Regions from separate parts of the Ramlibacter sp. AN1133 genome, predicted to be linked through region 2. Evidence: predicted binding sites of a transcription regulator. Region 2 holds the regulator's gene; each other region holds the start of a gene.
The links. The regulator NrdR, encoded in region 2, represses ribonucleotide reductase genes. The targets are predictions, from matches to a motif close to CACNANATNTNGTG.
Positions count from the first base shown of each region.

Region 1: a site for NrdR is predicted at 2,996-3,009, ahead of WG923_RS25720 (ribonucleoside triphosphate reductase). Genes of this name have one in related genera too.
Region 3: a site for NrdR is predicted at 4,417-4,430, ahead of WG923_RS21860 (ribonucleoside-diphosphate reductase subunit alpha). Genes of this name have one in related genera too.

Region 1 covers NZ_JBBKTQ010000027.1:41,106-47,870, reverse strand. The annotation lists gene WG923_RS25745 (Crp/Fnr family transcriptional regulator) at 1-560, opposite strand, end outside; gene nthB (nitrile hydratase subunit beta) at 653-1,327, opposite strand; gene WG923_RS25735 (hypothetical protein) at 1,412-1,684, shown strand; gene nthA (nitrile hydratase subunit alpha) at 1,678-2,304, opposite strand; gene WG923_RS25725 (RcnB family protein) at 2,346-2,768, opposite strand; gene WG923_RS25720 (ribonucleoside triphosphate reductase) at 3,062-5,086, shown strand; gene nrdD (anaerobic ribonucleoside-triphosphate reductase) at 5,115-5,306, shown strand; gene WG923_RS25710 (anaerobic ribonucleoside-triphosphate reductase activating protein) at 5,290-5,988, shown strand; gene WG923_RS25705 (alpha/beta fold hydrolase) at 6,034-6,765, shown strand, end outside.
Region 2 covers NZ_JBBKTQ010000003.1:23,986-30,750, reverse strand. The annotation lists gene WG923_RS04845 (lytic transglycosylase domain-containing protein) at 60-878, shown strand; gene glyA (serine hydroxymethyltransferase) at 1,120-2,364, shown strand; gene nrdR (transcriptional regulator NrdR) at 2,458-2,907, shown strand; gene WG923_RS04830 (hypothetical protein) at 2,926-3,558, opposite strand; gene WG923_RS04825 (PilC/PilY family type IV pilus protein) at 3,561-6,765, opposite strand, start outside.
Region 3 covers NZ_JBBKTQ010000018.1:110,200-116,964, reverse strand. The annotation lists gene WG923_RS21885 (cytochrome C assembly family protein) at 1-156, shown strand, start outside; gene WG923_RS21880 (PP0621 family protein) at 156-392, shown strand; gene WG923_RS21875 (sensor histidine kinase) at 396-2,108, shown strand; gene WG923_RS21870 (sigma-54-dependent transcriptional regulator) at 2,108-3,580, shown strand; gene ampD (1,6-anhydro-N-acetylmuramyl-L-alanine amidase AmpD) at 3,573-4,151, shown strand; gene WG923_RS21860 (ribonucleoside-diphosphate reductase subunit alpha) at 4,499-6,765, shown strand, end outside.

The DNA.
Region 1 (6,765 bases), on a different contig from region 2:
ACGGTGGCGCGCCGCTCGCCGAGCATCTGCGCCAGGAATTCCTGCGTGAGGTCGAACTCGTCGCCGTCCACGCGGTCGTGCGTCTGCAGCAGCCAGCGCGCGCAGCGCTGCTCCACGGCATGCGCGCGGTTGCAGGCCGTGCCCTGCGCGATCTGCACCATCAGCGCATTCGCGTAGCGGTGCAGCACGCGGCCGAACGGGGGCTGCGCCGCCACGCACTCGCGCAGGTCGGCCGCGCTCATGCGCCAGCCCGTGCCCTCCACCTGCACGAACACGCGGCCGAAACTGAGCTGCGCGCCCAGCAGCAGGCCCACGCCCAGCATGCCCTCGCTGCCGATGGTGGCCACCTCGACGTCCGTCTGCGCGGCCGCGGAGCCGAGCATCGACAGCACGCCGGCGGTGGGGAACCAGGCGTGCGTCATCGGCGCCTGCTCCAGGTACAGGTCCTCGCGCAGCGCGAGGGGCACCGGGACCAGCCGCGGCGCGAGGGCGCGCAGCGAGTCGTCGTCGAGGAGCGCGAGCAGGCGGTTGCCCCGCACCTCGGAATGCACAGTGTCCATGCGCTCGTTCTGGAAGGGAAGAAGTGGCCGAGTGCCCGTTATAGCGCCAAGCGCTCCCTTTGAGGGGAGCCATCCAGGGACCAACTGGGCCGTCACGCGAAATCCAGGTAGGCTTCCCACGCATCGATGGACACGCGCAGTCCTGGGGCGGCATCCGGCCCCCACAGTTCGGCGCCCTCGAACACCACCGTGTAAAGCGGCTGCGGGTCCTCGCCCAGGCCCCGGGCGTGGGCGTCGGCGAAGACGTGCGCGCCGTGCACCCTGGCGATCGTCCCCACCTTGCCGCGCGCGTATCCGGGCAGGCGCGTGTGGTGGGGCACGGGCCGGGCGCGGGTGCGCACGCGATCGCCGGGCGCGAAGCGCGGCGCCCGCGCGTCCGGCCGCACGGTGGGGGAGCCGGCCGCGAGCGCGGCGGCGACCTGGTCCGCCCGCAGCACCCGCGCGAGCGGCACCGGCGGATGCAGCATGCGCCCGGCCGCGAGTTCATCGGCATGCAGCTGCCCGCGCTCGAGCATCAGCTTCTCCAGCGCCGCGAGCCAGATCTGGTAGTAGGACAGGCGCAGGTAGCCGGGCAGCGTCTCGCGCGCCGAACGGCTCATGTCGATGTTCCAGCTGCCGGTGGCGCCCATGGCGAGCACGAGCGCGAGGGCCGCGGGCTCCCACGCGGCGTGGAAGCGCACGTCCTCGTCTTCCGGCTGCACCGGGCCGAAGCCGGGGCGGCCGCCCAGGTCGGCATGGGTCGTGTACGACGCGGCAGGATCGGTCATGCGGCCATGATGGCATGCGGGGTGATCGCGCGCCAGCGGGTGCCTGCAGGCCGCGCCGCATAATCGGCGCGGGAGGTGAATCGCATGGACAACAGGCACCTTGCGTTGCTGCTGGCGGCGGTGGTGGGCAGCGGCGCGCTCGCCGGCTGCGGGGGCGGCGGCGGCAATCCGGGCCAGTGCAACGGCAGCCCCGCGGTCTGCGGCGAGGGGGACGCGCCCGCGACCACGAGCGGCACGAGCACGACCACGACCACCACGACCGGGACGACGACCAACACCGGCACGACCACCACCACCGGCAGCACCGCGGCCAGCGCGCCCGCCGAAACCAACTTCACCGCCGGCACCGGCTATTGAGCCGGCGCCTTCGGCAGCCCGGTGCCTATCATCGAATCGCGCGTGACCAGCTCGGCGAGCTGCTCCTCGCTCATGCCTTCGGTGCCCGGGGGGCGCTGCGGGATGACGAGGTAGCGCACTTCCGCCGTCGAATCCCACACGCGGACCTGCTTGCCGGGCGGCAGCGTGACGCCGAATTCCGCCAGCACGCCGTGCGGATCGCGCACCGCGCGCGAACGGTAGGGCGCGCTCTTGTACCAGACCGGGGGCAGCCCCAGCACGGGCCACGGGTAGCAGCTGCACAGGGTGCACACGACCATGTTGTGCACTTCGTCGGTGTTGGGCAGGGCCACCATGTGCTCGCCCTGCCGGCCGGTGTAGCCGAGCGATGCGATTGCCGCGGACGCATCGCGCATCAGCCAGTCGAAATACGCCGGATCGGACCACGCCTTGGCGACCACGCGCGCACCGTTGCGCGGGCCGATGCGGGTCTGGTAGGTCTCGACGATCGCGTCCAGCGCGCCCGGGTCGATGTAGCCCTTCTGCGTGAGGATCGTCTGCAGCGCGCGCACGCGCAGGTCGGTCTCGTCGAGATCGCTGTGCGCGTGCGGATGCGCTTCGGAAGGGTCGTGCTCGCCCATGCGCGCGACTATGCCGCAGGCGGCACGGGCATGCAATCTCGTCAGCCGATCAGGCTGCGGAGGATGTCGACCACCAGGTTGTTGTTGGACACCAGCACGACCTGGTTGTCCACCACCGCGTAGCGGTAGCCGGCCGGCGGCGGCGGCAGCGTGCTGCGCACCCGCTGCGGGACCACGAACACGGCGCCCGGCGGCAGCGCCTGGCCCACGACGACCCGGTGGGCGTGGCCCGGGGGCAGGCAGCCGTTGTGCTTCCTGGCCAGGCCCGGCGGGCAGGCGCGGTTCACGTGGCGGGGCTCGGCGATCACGACTCGCCGCTCGATCACGCGGACTTCGTCGCGGTCGCGGTCGTCGTGCCCGCGGCCATGGCCATGGCCGTGCCCGTGGCCGCCATCCGCCAGCGCGGGCCCGACGGCGACGGCCGCCAGCAGGGCGGCGAAGAGGGTGTTCTTGGTGAGCTTCATGGGGAGTCTCCTGTCCAGGTTTCGTCCCAGCATTGCCCCGTTGTGCCCGCGCGATTGTAGGAACGCCGCGCGTGTCCGCGAGCGCCGGGACGGACCCGGGGTGCCGGGGCGACACACGCCTGTGCCGTCGCCTGCGCCAGAGCCAGTGCCCACTCCGAGGTCGGCCGCCACGCTGCCGGCGGGTCGCCGCCCGTCACGCGGCCGTGGAAACTTGAGCTGGATCAAGACACTAGATGTAGGGTGTTGCCGATACTCCGGGCGCTACATATAGCGTTTTGAGGAGGGAAGAGACGATGAACGTGGCCCTGCATCCCGCGCCGCGGGAAGTGATCAAGCGCAGCGGCGAACGCGCGCCGTTCGATGCGAGCAAGATCGAGAACGCGCTCGCCCGCGCCGGTGCCGCCAGCGGCGAATTCGACGCCGACGAAGCCGCGCTGCTCTCGGCCCAGGTGCGCAAGGTGCTGATGTTCCGCTTCCACGGCCAGGCGCCCCAGATCGAACAGATCCAGGACGTGGTGGAGCAGACGCTGATCGCCGCCAACCACCTGAAGACCGCGCGCGCCTACATCGTGTACCGCGAGCAGCACGCGGCCATGCGCCGCGGCCGCCAGACGCTGGTGGACGTGCAGGCGTCGATGAGCGAGTACCTCTCCCGCACCGACTGGCGCGTCAACGCCAACGCCAACCAGGGCTACTCGCTGGGGGGCCTGATCCTCAACGTGGCGGGCAAGGTCACGGCCAACTACTGGCTGTCGCACGTCTACACGCCGGAGATCGGCGACGCGCACCGCAGCGGCGACATCCACATCCACGACCTCGACATGCTCTCCGGCTACTGCGCCGGCTGGTCGTTGCGCACGCTGCTGCACGAGGGCCTGAACGGCGTGCCCGGCAAGGTCGAGGCGGGGCCGCCGCGGCACATGTCGTCCGCCGTGGGGCAGGTGGTCAACTTCCTCGGCACGCTGCAGAACGAGTGGGCGGGCGCGCAGGCCTTCTCCTCCTTCGACACCTACATGGCGCCCTTCATCCGCAAGGACGGCATGACGTACGAACAGGTGCGCCAGTGCGTCCAGGAACTGGTGCACAACCTCAACGTGCCTTCGCGCTGGGGCACGCAGACGCCGTTCACCAACCTCACCTTCGACTGGACCTGCCCGGACGACCTGCGCGAGCAGGTGCCCGTGATCGGCGGCGAGGAAATGCCCTTCACCTACGGCGAGCTCGGCGCCGAGATGGACATGATCAACCGCGCCTTCATCGAGGTGATGATCGAAGGCGACGACAAGGGCCGGGTCTTCACCTTCCCGATCCCCACGTACAACATCACGAAAGACTTCCCCTGGGAGTCGGAGAACGCCACGCGCCTGTTCGAGATGACGGCGCGCTACGGCCTGCCGTACTTCCAGAACTTCATCAACTCGGAGCTCGAGCCGAACATGGTGCGGTCCATGTGCTGCCGCCTGCAGCTGGACGTGCGCGAGCTGCTCAAGCGCGGCAACGGCCTGTTCGGCAGCGCGGAGCAGACCGGCAGCCTGGGCGTGGTGACGGTCAACTGCGCGCGCCTGGGCCACCTGCACCGCGGCGACGAGGACGGCCTGCTGCGCGCGCTGGATCGCCTGCTGGAGCTGGGCAAGCAGAGCCTGGAAACCAAGCGCAAGCTGATCCAGCGGCTGATGGACCAGGGGCTGTTCCCGTACACGAAGCGCTACCTCGGCACGCTGCGCAACCACTTCTCCACGCTGGGGGTGAACGGCATCAACGAGATGATCCGCAACTTCAGCGCGGGCGAACACGACATCACCAGCGCCTGGGGCGAGGCCTTCGCGCTGCGCCTGCTCGATCACGTGCGCGAGCGCATCGTCGCTTTCCAGGAAGAAACCGGCCACCTGTACAACCTGGAAGCCACGCCGGCGGAGGGCACCACCTACCGCTTCGCGCGCGAGGACCGCAAGCGCTGGCCCGGCATCCTGCAGGCGGGCACCGACACGCATCCCTACTACACCAACTCGTCGCAGCTGCCGGTGGGCTTCACCGACGATCCCTTCGAGGCGATGCAGCGGCAGGAAGCGCTGCAGTCCAAGTACACCGGCGGCACCGTGCTGCACCTGTACATGGGCGAGCGGCTCTCGAGCGCCGAAGCCTGCCGCACGCTGGTGCAGCGCGCGCTGACGCGCTTCCGGCTGCCCTACATCACGGTCACGCCGACCTTCTCGATCTGCCCCACCCACGGCTACCTCGCCGGCGAGCACAAGTTCTGCCCGAAGTGCGACGAGGAGCGGCTGGCGCGCAAGCGTGCCGCCCTCGCGCTGGCCGCCTGATCCCCTTGAAGCCACGAAAGGAGTGCGCATGACCGTCCCCCCCAACACCCTGCAGCCGGACTTCGTTCGCTGCGCCGACGGCGTCGAGCTGTCCGACGAGGAGCGCCAGCCCTGCGAGGTCTGGACCCGCGTGATGGGCTACCACCGGCCCGTCGCCAGCTTCAACACCGGCAAGAAGGGCGAGCACCAGGAGCGGCGCTTCTTTGCCGAACCCTGCTGACATTGCCAGCACCGCCCGCCTGCGGGTGGGCGGCCTGCAGCGCTGGACCAGCATCGACTTTCCCGGCCGGCTCGCCGCGGTGGTCTTCTGCCAGGGCTGCCCCTGGCGCTGCAGCTATTGCCAGAACCCCGAGCTGCTCGATGCGCGAGCGGGGCCGCAGCTCGCCTGGGAGGAGGTCGTGAACTTCCTGCGCGGCCGCCGCGGCCTGCTCGACGGGGTGGTCTTCTCCGGCGGCGAGCCGACGCTGCAGTCGGACCTGGGCGCCGCGATCCGGGAAGTGCGCGGGCTCGGCTTCGAGGTCGCGCTGCACACCAGCGGCATGTACCCCGAGCGCCTGCGCGAGGTGCTTCCGCTGCTGGACTGGGTCGGCCTGGACATCAAGGCACCGTGGCACCGCATGGACCCCATCACGGCTTCGCGCGGCAGCGCCTCGCGCGTGCTGGATTCGCTGCTGCAGGTGCTCCTGAGCGGCGTGGCGCACGAGTGCCGCACCACCTGGTCGCCGGAGCTCTTTCCCTTGCACGAATTGCACACGCTGACGGAGGAACTGGCCGCGCTGGGTGTCAGGCGCTGGTGCCTGCAGCAGCTGCGCGGCGGGACGATGCCGCATGCGGCGCCGTGGCGCGGCGACCTGGCGCTGTTCACTTCGCGGTTCGACGCGTTCGAATTCCGGCCTGCGTAGAACCGCCCTTGCCAGCGGGCGCTTTCGCTGGCACAAAGGCGCCCCATGCCTGTGCAGAACATCCGGGGCGTCCAGATCCACTACGAAGTGACGGGGGAGGCCGGCCCGTGGGTCGCGCTGGTCACCGGCGGGCGGCGCGGCTTCGCCGAGTTCCGCTCGCTGGCGCGCAGGATCGCCGATCGCGGCTTCCGCGTGCTGCTGCACGACCGGCGCAACACCGGCGCCTCCGACGTGCTGATCGAGGGCGAGGAGGGCGAGGAGGAGATCTGGGCCGACGACCTGGTCCTGCTGCTCGAAAAGCTGGATGCGCTGCCGGCCTTCGTCGGCGGAACCTCGTCCGGGGCGCGCCTGTCCATGCTCACGTACCTGCGCCATCCCGAAGCCGTGCGCGGCCTGCTGCTGATGCGCGTGACCGGCGGCGCGTTCGCGGCGGGGCGGCTGCCGAACATGTACTACGGCCAGTTCATCGAGGCGGCGCAGCAGGGCGGCATGGCCGCCGTCTGCGCCACCGAGCAGTACCAGGAGCGCATCGCGGCGAATCCCGCCAACCGCGAGCGCCTGATGGCGATGGACCCGCGCAAGTACATCGCCGTGATGCAGCACTGGCTGGAGATCTTCAACCGCGGCCCGCGCGCGCCGGTGCTGGGCATGGCGGAGGAGGCGATGCGCTCGATCCGCGTGCCGACGATCGTGGTGCCTGGCAACGACAACACGCATTCGTCCGCCAACGGCCTCGCGGCCGCGAAGCTGATTCCCGGCGCCGAGCTGTTCCGCCTG
Region 2 (6,765 bases):
GCCCTGCCGCTTCACCAGGCGGCCGACGCTTTCGGCTCCGCGCGTAGAAAGGAAGTGCTATGACAGCGACAGGAAGACTGGGAAGACTCGCCCGCGGCGTGCAGACATTCTGCTGCGACGTCGCCGAGGGCTTCTTCGAGATCACGCACAACGGCTTCGCGGTGGTGGGGCTGGCAGTGGTGTTTTCCGTCATGACCTTGCTGGCCCGGCCCGACCTCCGTCAGGCCGGTGAAGCCCAGCTCGTGACCTGGCTGCATGCGCGCCAGGTGGAGACGCTCGGCCTCGTGCCCGAGCTCGATGCGATCGACCGCGCCACGGCGCTCAACCCCAAGGACCTGCCCAAGCAGCAGGCCGCGGTGGCCTACTGGCTCAGCAAGAAGTACCGGGTCGCCCCGGAGCCGCTGAGCGCGCTCGTGGCGGAGGCCTACGAGATCGGCGAGCGCACGAAGATCGATCCGACCCTGCTGCTGGCCGTGATGGCGGTGGAATCCGGCTTCAATCCCTTCGCGCAGAGCCCCGTGGGCGCGCAGGGCCTGATGCAGGTGATGACCGGCATCCACAGCGACAAGTACGAGAACTTCGGCGGCCGGCTGGCCGCCTTCGACCCGGTGACCAACCTGCGCGTGGGCGCCAAGGTCCTGCAGGAGTGCATCCAGCGGGCCGGCTCCGTGCAGGCGGGCCTGAAGTTCTACGTCGGCGCGGCGCTGCTGGCGGAAGACGGCGGCTATGCCGAAAAGGTGATGACCGAGCACGCCAGGCTGCAGCAGGTGGCCCACGGCCGGCCGGTGCCGATCGCCCCGCCGCCGACGCTGCGCACGATCGCCCCGAGCCCGGCGCCCTCCGTGCAGGACGCCGAGGCACCCGCCGTCATCTCCTAAGGTAAACTCGCCGGCGTGCGCGACTGGCGATAGGCGCGCCCTGCGGGGCGCGCTGACGTGGATTCTCCGGGGCCGAGGCCCCCCAACCACTGGGAAGCGTACCGCCGGCGATACACCGGGAAAGGCCGCTGCGCTCCTTCGGGGCGCCCGGCGTCCCCGGTCTGTCGCCGGTGCCCCGCCGTTCGCCTGGGCAGCCCTGCCTCTCGCACAGGGACCTTACGTCCACGGAACCGCCGCTCTCATGTACGACCGCCGAATCCTCATCCAAGACACCGATCCCGAGCTCTGGGCCGCCATCCAGGCGGAGAACCGCCGCCAGGAAGAGCACATCGAGCTGATCGCGAGCGAGAACTACGCCTCGCCCGCCGTCATGGCCGCCCAGGGCACCCAGCTGACGAACAAGTACGCCGAGGGCTACCCCGGCAAGCGCTACTACGGCGGCTGCGAGAACGTCGACATCGCCGAGCAGCTGGCGATCGACCGCATCAAGCAGATCTTCGGCGCCGACGCCGCCAACGTGCAGCCGCACTCGGGCGCGCAGGCCAACGAGGCCGTGTTCCTGGCGTTCCTCAAGCCCGGCGACACCATCATGGGCATGAGCCTGGCCGAGGGCGGCCACCTCACCCACGGCATGCCCCTGAACATGAGCGGCAAGTGGTTCAACGTCGTGAGCTACGGCCTGAACAAGGATGAAGCCATCGACTACGACGCGATGGAGCGCAAGGCCCGCGAGCACATGCCCAAGCTGATCATCGCCGGAGCCTCCGCCTATTCCCTGCGGATCGACTTCGAGCGTTTCGCCAGGGTGGCCAAGGACGTCGGCGCGATCTTCATGGTGGACATGGCCCACTACGCCGGCCTCATCGCCGCGGGCGTGTACCCCAACCCCGTGCCGCATGCCGACGTGGTGACCTCCACCACCCACAAGAGCCTGCGCGGCCCGCGTGGCGGCTTCATCCTGATGAAGGCGCAGCACGAGAAGGCCATCAACAGCGCGATCTTCCCCGGCCTGCAGGGCGGGCCGCTGATGCACGTGATCGCCGCCAAGGCCGTGGCCTTCAAGGAAGCGCTGGCACCCGAGTTCAAGGCCTACCAGCAGCAGGTGCTGCGCAACGCGCAGGTGGTGGCGGAAACGCTGGCCGGGCGGGGCCTGCGCATCGTCAGCGGCCGCACCGAAAGCCACGTGATGCTGGTGGACCTGCGCGGCAAGGGCATCACCGGCAAGGAAGCGGAAGGCGTGCTGGGCCAGGCGCACATCACCATCAACAAGAACGCGATCCCGAACGATCCGGAAAAGCCGATGGTCACCAGCGGCCTGCGCGTGGGCACGCCGGCCATGACCACGCGCGGCTTCCAGGAGGAGGAAGCGCGCCAGACGGCCAACCTGGTGGCCGACGTGCTCGACCACCCGCGCGACCCCGCCAACATCGAGCGGGTGCGCGAGCAGGTCAACGCCCTCACCCGCCGCTTCCCCGTCTACAAGTAGAGAAATGACAGCCCCCACGGTCGGCACTTCGTGTCCTCCCTGCCCCCCGAGGGGGCTCTCGCTTGCTTGGGGCGGCCCGGCGCTGCGCTCGGCATGAAATGCCCGTTCTGCGGCCATGCCGACACCCAGGTGGTGGAGACGCGCATGGCCGAGGACGGCGACTTCATCCGCCGGCGGCGCCAGTGCGCGCACTGCGAGAAGCGCTTCACCACCTACGAGCGGCCGGACGTCACCTTCCCCGCGGTGGTGAAGAAGGACGGCCGCCGCATCGAGTACGACCGCAGCAAGCTGCTCGGTTCGATGAACCTGGCGCTGCGCAAGCGCCCGGTGAGCACCGAGCAGATCGATGCCGCCGTGGAGCGCATGGAGGAAAAGCTGCTGAACCTGGGCGTGCGCGAGATCCCGAGCTCGCGCATCGGCGAGCTCGTCATGCGCGAGCTCAAGAAGCTGGACAAGGTGGCCTACGTCCGCTTCGCCAGCGTGTACCGCAGCTTCGAGGACGTCGACGAGTTCAAGACCGTCGTCGACGAGATCCGGCGCTGAGCGCGGGCGCCCCCGCCCCTAGGACCGGCGCCCGCCCCGCGCCTGGAATTCGACTTCCACGCGGATCTGCGAACGCACCGCGACCTGGTCCCGTTCGCCGGGGCTGAACTTCGCCGCCGCGAAGGTCTGGCGGATCGTGCGTTCGAACGAAGGATGCACGTCCGGGCTGTCGACGCGGATGCGCTGCACGCCGCCGTGCTCGTCGATGAACAGCGTGATGCGGACCTTCAGGTCCACCACCCCGGCCACGTCCTCGGGGAACGGGACGTCGACCACGCCGAGCGGGCGCGGCGGCACGGTGAGCTCGCCCCTGGGCAGGTAAGGCGCTTCGGCTGCCGGCGCGGCAGGCGCCTCCGGTGTCGCGGGAGCCGCCGTGGCCTGCACCACCGGCTGCGGCGGCACGGCACGCTGCTGCACCGGCTCGGGCGCCGGCGGCGCTCCGAGCGTGGCCTGCGCCGCCGCGGGCGGCTCGATGTCCGGCTGCGCCGGCGCGGACCACTGCACCGGCCGCACCAGGAAGGCCATTGGCGTTTCGCGCAAGGCCCCCCGCGGCGCGGGCTGCGGGCCCACCGTCGCGAACCACGCGAGCACCGCCCCGTGTCCGAGCAGGGCCAAGGCAACGGCCTGCCAGAAACCGGGGCGGCGGTCCAAGGTCAATCCAGCAGTTCGCGCCAGGAAGTGCGCCGCAGGTTCGCCGCCGCGCTCTCCGGGTCGCCCGGGAAGGTCGTCAGGTCACCGGTACTCTCCGTGACGATGCCTTCCACGGCCCCCGAGGTCAGTTGCACCACGGTCACGCCCTGGATCATCACGTCGCCCACATAGTTCGAAGTGGACGAGCCGGTGGCGATGTTGAACTTGTAGAGGAACGACTTCCCGCCCGCCGAACACGAGTCGCTGTTCGGGAGGTTCGAGCCGATGAACAGCGTCTGCAGCGCCAGCTGCGGGTCGACCGAGACGCGCTCGCCCGCGGGCAGGTCCACCCGCCAGCCGGCCTTCGTCATCCAGTCCACCGAGTTCGCCGAGCTGGTGCGGTCCGTGCCGCTGACCGTGATCGTCTGCGTCGCGAAATTGGTGTTGCTGCGCACCACGCCGTAGGAGGAATTGGTCAGCGGGTCCTTGATCGCGTAGATGCTCTGCACCCTGCTGTCCGTCAGGTCGGAGGTCCCCAGGTAGCGGCCGGTCGCGACGAAGACCACCGGGAACCGGCTGCCGTTGTAGTTGACTTCCGCGACGGTGGGAACCGTGCTCACGGGCTGGACGGCGCCCGTCGGTCCGGTGAGCCTCGCCAGCAGCAGGGCCGCGTTGTTGGGCTCCACCAGGCTGTCGATGTCGAAGCGCCAGAGGTTGCCGAGCATGTCGCCGCCGTAGAAGCGCCGCGCCGAGTTGGTGGTTTCCGTGTCGACCCAGTCGTTGATCTTCGCCAGGCCGCTGGGCGTGGAACTGCTGCCTGCCGGCGTCGTTCCGCTGCTGTAGGTCTGGAGGTCGACCAGCTGCGCGCCCGTATTCGCGTCGACGACGATCAGGTGGCCGTTGCCGTCGCCGGGGCTCACGTTGTTGTACCCCGAGGCGAAGACCACCACCCAGGTGCCGTTGGCGCGCTTCGTGATGATCGGGTTGCCGAAGGTCAGGCCCAGGTTGGCGTTCTGCGCGGTGCCGAACTCCCACAGCAGCTTCGGCGCCGCCGGGTTGGTCACGTCCAGCGCGTAGTAGCCGCGGCCGCCCGCGCTCAGGCCGCCCACCACGATGGTCTTCCAGGCGCCGCCCACGAAGATGTCGCCCATCTGCGGCGAGCCGTCGACGAAGTAGGAGTGGTTGTTGGCGTAGTTCGTGTCCGCCAGCTTGTACATGTTGCGGATCACGAAGGACGGGACGTAGGCCCACAGCTCGTTGCCCGTCGCCCGGTCGAAGGCGTGCAGCATGCCGTCGTTGGCCGCGGCCAGCACCACGGCCTGGCGGCTCGCCTGCGCGGCGACGAAGGCCTGGTAATCGTTCTCGTTGTACCGGAAGCCCGGCTTGCCGACGAACAGCGGCGAGGCGTTGATGATGTCGCCCAGCAGGTTGTCCCGCGTCCGGTAGTACGACAGGGTCTGGTCGCCGCGCAGGTAGTTCACCAGGTTGCGGCCGTCGTTCGCCGCCGTCGTGTCGGCCGCGCTGAGCTGGGCGCACTGCTGCGGGTTGCCGCTGCCGCTGGCACCGGTGCGCGAGCAGAAGTTGCTCATGTCGTAGCCGTCGGTGCTGAGGTTCCCGAAGGTGAAGGTGCGCAGCACGGAAGTGCCCGAAGGATTCGGGTAGTAGATCGTGCGGCTGTCCGCCGTCCGCGTGTCGAGCTGCGCCTTCGCCGACCACGTGACGGTGCTGGAGATCTGGCCGGTGGTCGGGTCGATCCGCCGCGACAGCACGTCGCCCACCCACTTCTGGGTGGTGAACTGGGCCACGTAGATGTCGTTGTCGCCCTGCACCGGTTGCAGCGAGCTGGTGGAAGCCGCCGAGGCCGAGCCCGTGATCGCCTTGATCGAATCGAGCGCCGAGTTCAGGCTGTTGGTGAGCGTCGTCGGGTCCCCGGCGCTGAAGTACTGGCCGCGCCCGTTCACCGCCGCGTGCCACAGGTCGTCGATGTTCTGCGGCTCGCCACCCGAGACGGTTTCCACCGGCGACGGCCAGTTCTTGCTGGTGTTGGTGATGTCGAAGTAATCGCCGGACAGCTGCGTGAGGTAGTTCGGGTCGTAGCGCAGCAGGCCGCTGGCGCCCAGGCCCAGCGTGAAGGTCGTCATGTGCTGCCAGTTCGCCGAGTCGCCGTAGGAGTGCGCGGCGTCGTTCTTGCTGCCCGGGACGTTGTTGTTGCAGACGTCGGCGCCCAGCGAACCCGTGCAGTTGCCCAGGCCGGCGTCGCGCAGGTCGGTCTGGTAGTAGTACATCGCCACGTCCGCCAGGGTGTTGGAGGTGCCGCCGGTGCTGCTGGTCACCGCGCTGACCGAGGCATGCGGGACGGGGCTTTCCGTCGTATCGGTGCTGTTGACCACGACGATGGCCGTGCCCAGGACCGTCGTCGGACCCGCGGTGGTGGGTGGGTTCACCACGAAGGTCGAGGTCGTCGTCGACGGCAGGTTCTGGGTGATCGCGGACGAGGAGGACGGACTGGAACGGCAGCTCGTTCCCACGTTGCCGGCCGCCGTGGTGACCCACGGCGAGAAGTCGGTCGTCGTGGTCGGCGCCGGCGTATTGACCTGGTGCGTTGTCACCGCCGTTCCGTTCGTGACGGTCGGCGTGCCGTCGACGCTCCTGCTGTTCAGCGTCCCCGCCACCGGACCGGTGTCATTGACCTGCGTGCCGTTCACGGTCTTGATCACGCGTGAGAACTGCGTGACGTCGGTCTTGGTGGTCGTGAAGGTCGAGGTGCTGTTCTGGGTGGTCGTGTCCGTGGCGAACGTCGTCGTCACGTTGACTGAGTCCCGTACCTGCGTCAGCGAACGCTGGACCGCTTGCGAGCCGCTGCAGCTGACGCCTCCCGGGCGGACGGTGTACGTGCCGCTTGCCGTCCCGTTGGTGCCCGACGAGGCGTAGGTGAACTGGGTCGGCGACAGTACCGTCACCGTCACTCCGTTCGTGTCGCGGAAGCTGTTGTTGAAGGTGCCGTTGTTGCTGGCGCTGATCTCGATGTTGTCTCCCGTCACCAGGTTGTGCCCTGCCGCCACGGTGACGGTCACGAGGTTGCCGCCCGTACGGGTCATCTTCGAGCCGTCGACGGTGAACGACGGCACCAGGACGAACGCCGTCTGTTGCTGGCCCGCCGTCGTGCTCCGCGGCGTCATCGTGGTGGTGCTCGTTGTCAGGGTGCTGGTGGTGACCGACGGCTGCGTC
Region 3 (6,765 bases), on a different contig from region 2:
TGGGGGGCCTTCGCCCTGCTGCTGCTGGGACGCGCGCGCTTCGGCTGGCGCGGGCGCAAGGCCGTGCGCGTGATCTACGTGGGGTCGCTGCTGCTGCTGCTGGCCTACGTCGGCTCGCGCTTCGTGCTGGAAGTCCTGCTGAGGCGCACCGCCTGATGAAGTACCTGCTGCTGATCGTGGTGCTGTTCGTCGCCTACACGCTGTGGCGCAACGCGCGCGTGCGCGACGGGCGCGACACCCGTTCGCCGCCGCCGCCAGGCCCCGGCGCCAACCCCCAGGAAATGGTGAGTTGCCCGGTGTGCGGGGTGCACCTGCCCCGCTCGGAGGCGGTGCCCGACGCGCGCGGAATCCTCTACTGCAGCAATGAGCACCGGCTGCGCTCCGGCGGCTAGGTGATGGCCACGGGGTCGTCCTCCGGCCATTCCACCTGGACGTGGGACGCGCCGGCGATGCCGGACCCGCCGCGGGTTTCGGCCTTCGAGCGGCTGTGGCGCGGCTTCATGACGGCGCGCATCGGCGTCGGGCTGGTCCTGCTGGTCCTGCTGGGGGGCATGGCCCTGCTCGGCTCCGCTCCCGTCAGCCAGTGGCAGCTCGGTCTGTGCGCAACGTACCTGGCCGCATCGCTGGCGGTGCGCCTGTTCAACCGGCCGGTGGCCCCGGGTCGCACCTTCGACCCCCAGTGGGTGTCGATCATCGGCGTGGACCTGCTGGCGTTCTCGGTGCTGCACTTCCTGCAGGCCGCCAACCTGAATTTCTCGCCGCTGTACGCGCTGCCGGTGCTGACCGCCTCGGTGCTCGGCTCGATGCTGCTGGCGCTGGGCACGGCGGCGGCCGTCACCCTGCTGCTGCTGGTGGACGCCTCCGTGCAGGCGCTGGAGCCGGTCGACCACACGGCGCGCCTGGTCCAGGCCGGCCTCACCGGCGGCGGCTACTTCGTGGTGGCGCTGCTCGCCAACGAACTCGCCACCCGGCTGGCGCGCGAGGAAGACGCGGCCCGGCGCGGCATGTCCGCCGCGCGCACCCAGGCGCACGTGAACGAGCTGGTGATCGAGACGCTCGCCGACGGCCTGCTGGTGGTCGGGCCGGACTGGCGCATCCACGCGGCCAACCCCGCCGCCCGCACCCTGCTCGCCTGGCAGGCCCCGGAAGCACCGGCATCGCTGGCGCTGGTGTCGCGGCCCGGCTGGCGTCCGCTGGCGGCGATCGCGCAGCGCACCTTTGACACCCTGCAGGCCCAGAGCGCCGAACTCGCGCTGGAACTCACGCCCGGCGAGCGCCTGCACCTGCGCGTGCGCACGCGCCTGACGGCCGCGCAGGACCCGTACAGCGACGCGCTGTGCGTGATGTTCCTGCAGGACCTGCGCGAGGCCGAGGCGCAGGTGCGCACCGAAAAGCTGGCGGCGATGGGACGCATGTCGGCGGCCGTCGCCCACGAGATCCGCAACCCGCTCGCCGCGATCGCCCAGGCCAACGCCCTCCTGGGCGAGGAACTCTCGGAGCCGGGGCAGCGGCAACTGAGCGAGCTCGTTGGCAAGAATACGCAACGGCTGTCGCAGATCGTCGACGAGATCCTGAACCTGGTGCGCGTGCAGCAGCAGCCGGTGGCCGACTGGCTGGAGCTGGACCAGGCGGTCGCCGGCTTCGTGGCCGAATGGGACCGGCAGGCACAAGCCGGCGCGCGGCTGCAGACACTGCTGCACTCGGGCTCCGCCTGGGTCACCTTCGACGGCGAGCACCTGCGCCGGGTCGTCGTCAACCTCCTGGACAACGCCCTGCGCTATGCGTCGGGCGCGCCCGGCGCCATCGTCGTGGCGACGGTGATGGGCTCCACCAAGGCGCACCTGCAGGTGTGGAGCGACGGCGCGCCGCTGGATGCGAGCGTGCAGCGCCACCTGTTCGAACCCTTCTTCTCCTCGGAGAGCCGCTCCAGCGGCCTGGGCCTCTACATCTGCCGGGAGCTGTGCCAGCGGCATGGCGCCACCGTGGCCTACACCCGCTCGCGCGCGCCGGACGGCACCCACCGCGAGGGCAACGCCTTCACCGTGACATTCCGCACGCGCGCGAGCATGGTGCCGGGGGGCACGCCGTTTGACACAATAGGCGCCTGATGCCCCAGCCCACAGCCGCTCCCCACGTCCTGGTCGTCGACGACGAACCCGACCTGCGCACGCTGTACGAACTGACGCTGCTGCGCGAGGGCTACCGGGTGGACGCGGCGGGCACGCTGGAGGAAGGCTGGAGCCTGCTGCAGCAGCAGCGCTTCGACGCGGTGATCACCGACATGCGCCTGCCCGACGGCCTCGGCCTCGACCTGCTGCACCGCATGGCCGCCCAGCAGCGCCCCGAGCGCTGCATCGTGATGACGGCCTACGGCTCCGCGGAAAACGCGGTGGAGGCCCTCAAGGCCGGCGCCTTCGACTACCTCACCAAGCCGGTGGACCTCAAGCAGTTCCGCACCGTGGTCGCCTCCGCGATCCAGGAAAGCGGCACGCCCGAGCGGCACCGCAGCCCCGGCGCGCCGCGCGCGCAGGGCGCCGGCGAGCCGCGAGCGACCGGCGGCGCCGCCTTGCAGCGGCTGGTGGGCGAATCGGCGCCGATGCGCCAGGTCAAGGAGCGCATCGAGAAGGTCGCGCGCAGCATGGCACCGGTGCTGGTGCGCGGCGAATCCGGCACCGGCAAGGAACTGGTGGCACGGGCGATCCACGCGTGCAGCCACCGTGCCGACGGGCCGTTCATCGCCGTCAACTGCAGCGCCATCCCCGAAACCCTGCTGGAGGCGGAGTTCTTCGGCGCCAAGAAAGGCTCCTATACCGGCGCCAGCGCCGACCGCGAAGGCTACTTCCAGGCCGCGCGCAGCGGCACCCTGTTCCTCGACGAGATCGGCGACCTGCCGCTGCCGATGCAGTCGAAGCTGCTGCGCGCCATCCAGGAGCGCAGCGTGCGCGCGCTCGGCTCCACGCAGGAGGACGCGGTGGACGTGCGCATCGTGAGCGCCACCCACAAGGACCTCGCCGCCGACGTGCAGGCCGGCCGCTTCCGGCAGGACCTGTTCTACCGGCTCAACGTGATCGAGATCCTGGTGCCGCCGCTGCGCGAGCGGCGCGAGGACCTGCCCGCCCTGTGCGCGGCGCTGCTGGCGCGCATCGCGCACGAGACCGGCCTGCCCGCGCCGCAGCTGTCGCCGCAGGTGCTGGAACAGTTGCAGGCCCATCCCCTGCCCGGCAACGTGCGCGAACTCGAGAACCTGCTGCACCGCGCGCTGGCGCTGAGCGACGGCACCGAGCTGCAGGTGGACCTTTCGCCCTCCGCGCCGGCCGTCGCCGCGGCCGCGGCCAGCCCCGAGGCCGCGTCGCCGGTGCCGGGCACGGCGGAGCCGGCGGGCGTGCCGAGCGACCTGCAGGCCTACCTCGACCAGCAGGAGCGCGAGATCCTGGTCAAGGCCCTGAAGGAAACGAACTTCAACCGCACGGCGGCGGCGCAGCGGCTCGGCCTGAGCCTGCGGCAGATCCGCTATCGCATCTCGCGCCTGGGCATTCCCACGCCGGGTACCGAGGACGCGGACGAGGCCAGCGATGCCTGAGCCCGGCGACCCCCTCTGGTCGCAGGGCTGGTACCGCTTCGCCCACCGCATCGACTCGCCGAACTTCGGGCCGCGACCGGAGGGCAGCGCGATCGACCTCATCGTGCTGCACTCCATCAGCCTGCCGCCCGGCGTGTACGGCGGCGACGAGGTGCTGCGCCTGTTCACGAACACGCTCGACTGGGACGCGCATCCCTATTTCCAGCAGATCCGCGGCGCGCAGGTGTCGGCGCATTTCTTCATCCGGCGCGACGGCGCGCTGCTGCAGTTCGTGAGCTGCGACGCACGGGCCTGGCATGCCGGCGCCTCGTGCTGGCGCGGCCGCACCAACTGCAACGACGATTCCGTGGGCATCGAACTCGAGGGCCTGGAGGGCGAGACCTTCGAGGCCGCGCAGTACGAGGCGCTCTCGGCCCTCTGCGCGGCGATCGGCCAGCACTACCCGATCCGCCACGTCGCCGGCCACGAGCACATCGCGCCGGGCCGCAAGAAGGACCCGGGCCCCGGCTTCGACTGGGCCGAGGTCAAGCGCGACCTCGGCTGGCCCGAGGAGTGGTTTCCGTCCGCGTGAGAAACCGCATACCGGACGCGGAGGACGCAAAGGGTACGCAGAGGACGCAAAAGAAAACCTTCCAAGGTCTTCTTTGTCCTTTTTGCGTCCTCTGCGTACCCTTGGCGTCCTCTGCGTCCGGCTGTCCGCATCCTTCCGAGTTGCCGACGCGCAACGCCGTGTTCGGTCCACCGCCGCATCACAGCACGCCCACAACGTTATCCACAGGTCCTGCACCGTGTTGTGCGCCGCAAACACTACGGGTAGTGCTTGAAAGGGCGTTGGACACTAGATATAGTGCCTGCCACGTCGAGGGGGCGAAGTCCTTGCCCCTGCGCAAAGAATTACTGCACGAGGAAGAAACGACGATGCAAACTGGCCTGGCCACTCCCTTCCAGCCGCTCTCCAGCGCCCACCCCACGCCCCACGCCGCCGCCCCGGCCGCCGACAACCCCCTCGCCCACTACCAGATCCTGCGCCGCAACGGCGCCGTGGTGCCCTTCGAGCCGAACAAGATCGCCGTCGCCATGATGAAGGCCTTCCTGGCCGTGCACGGCACGCAGGGCGCCGCGTCGGCCAGCGTGCGCGAGACGGTCGACGGCCTCACCCAGGCCGTGGTGCGCGCGCTCATGCGCTCGCGTCCGGGCGGCGGCACCTTCCACATCGAGGACGTGCAGGACCAGGTCGAACTGGGCCTCATGCGCGGCGGCTTCCACGACGTGGCCCGCTCCTACGTGCTCTATCGCGACCGCCGCGCGCAGGAACGCGCGAAGCAGGGCCAGGAGCAGGCGCCGGCCACGCCGCAGTTCCACGTGCTGGACCACGGCCAGCGCGTGCCGCTGGACCTCGCCGGCCTGCAGGCGCTGATCGTCGCCTCCTGCGCGGGCCTGGGCGCCGACGTGCAGCCGGACCCGATCGCCGCCGAGACCATGCGCAACCTCTACGACGGCGTGCCGCTGGACGAGGTCTACAAGGCTTCCATCCTGGCCGCCCGCACGCTGATCGAGAAGGAGCCGGATTACACCTTCGTCACCGCGCGCCTGCTGCTGCACACGATCTTCAAGGAAGTGCTGGGCGAGGAAGTGGCGCCGGCCGACCGCGCCGCCGCCTATGCCGACAGCTTCCCGCTGTTCGTGAAGAAGGGCGTGGAAAACGAACTGCTCGACGAGCGGCTGCTGCAGTACGACCTCAAGCGCCTGGGCGCGGCGCTCAAGGCCGAGCGCGACCTGAAGTTCGACTACCTGGGCCTGCAGACCCTGTACGACCGCTATTTCCTGCATGTTCGCAAGAGCCGCATCGAGCTGCCGCAGGCCTTCTTCATGCGGGTGGCCATGGGCCTGGCACTGAACGAGATCGACCGCGAAGCCCGCGCCATCGAGTTCTACGAGGTGCTCTCCAGCTTCGACTTCATGTCGTCCACGCCGACGCTGTTCAACAGCGGCTCGCTGCGTTCCCAGCTCTCGTCCTGCTACCTGACCACGGTGCCGGACGACCTGGACGGCATCTACGAATCGATCAAGGAAAACGCCCTGCTGTCCAAGTTCGCCGGCGGCCTGGGCAACGACTGGACCCGCGTGCGCGCCCTGGGCTCCCACATCAAGGGCACCAACGGCGAGTCGCAGGGCGTGGTGCCCTTCCTGAAGGTGGTCAACGACACGGCCGTGGCCGTCAACCAGGGCGGCAAGCGCAAGGGCGCCGTCTGCGCCTACCTGGAATCCTGGCACCTGGACGTCGAGGAATTCCTGGAGCTGCGCAAGAACACCGGCGACGACCGCCGCCGCACCCACGACATGAACACGGCCAACTGGATCCCCGACCTGTTCATGCGCCGCGTGATGGAAAAGGGCGAGTGGACGCTGTTCTCGCCCTCCTCCGTACCGGACCTGCACGACAAGTTCGGCGCCGAGTTCGAGCGGGCCTACGTCGCCTACGAGGAAAAGGCGAAGCGCGGCGAGATCAAGCCGAGCAAGACCATCGCCGCCAACGACCTGTGGCGCAAGATGCTCTCGATGCTGTTCGAGACGGGCCACCCCTGGATCACCTTCAAGGACGCCTGCAACGTCCGCTCGCCGCAGCAGCACGTGGGCGTGGTGCACTCGTCCAACCTGTGCACCGAGATCACGCTGAACACGTCCGACACCGAGACGGCCGTCTGCAACCTGGGCTCCGTGAACCTGCTGCAGCACCTGAAGGACGGCCGGATCGACCACGACAAGCTCAAGCGCACCGTCGCCACCGCGATGCGGATGCTCGACAACGTGATCGACATCAACTACTACGCGGTCAAGAAGGCGCGCGACTCCAACCTGCGCCACCGGCCGGTCGGCCTGGGCGTGATGGGCTTCCAGGATGCGCTGTACGAACTGCGCATCCCCTACGCGTCGAGCGAGGCCGTCCAGTTCGCCGACGAGTCCATGGAAGCGGTCTGCTACTACGCGTACTGGGCCTCCACCGACCTGGCGCGCGAGCGCGGCCGCTACTCCAGCTACAAGGGTTCGCTGTGGGACCAGGGCATCCTGCCGCTCGACACCCTGAAGCTGCTGGCCGCCCAGCGCGGCGAGCAGTACGTGGACGTCGACACCTCCGCCACCCTGGACTGGGAAGCGCTGCGCCGCAAGATCGCCGCCGACGGGAT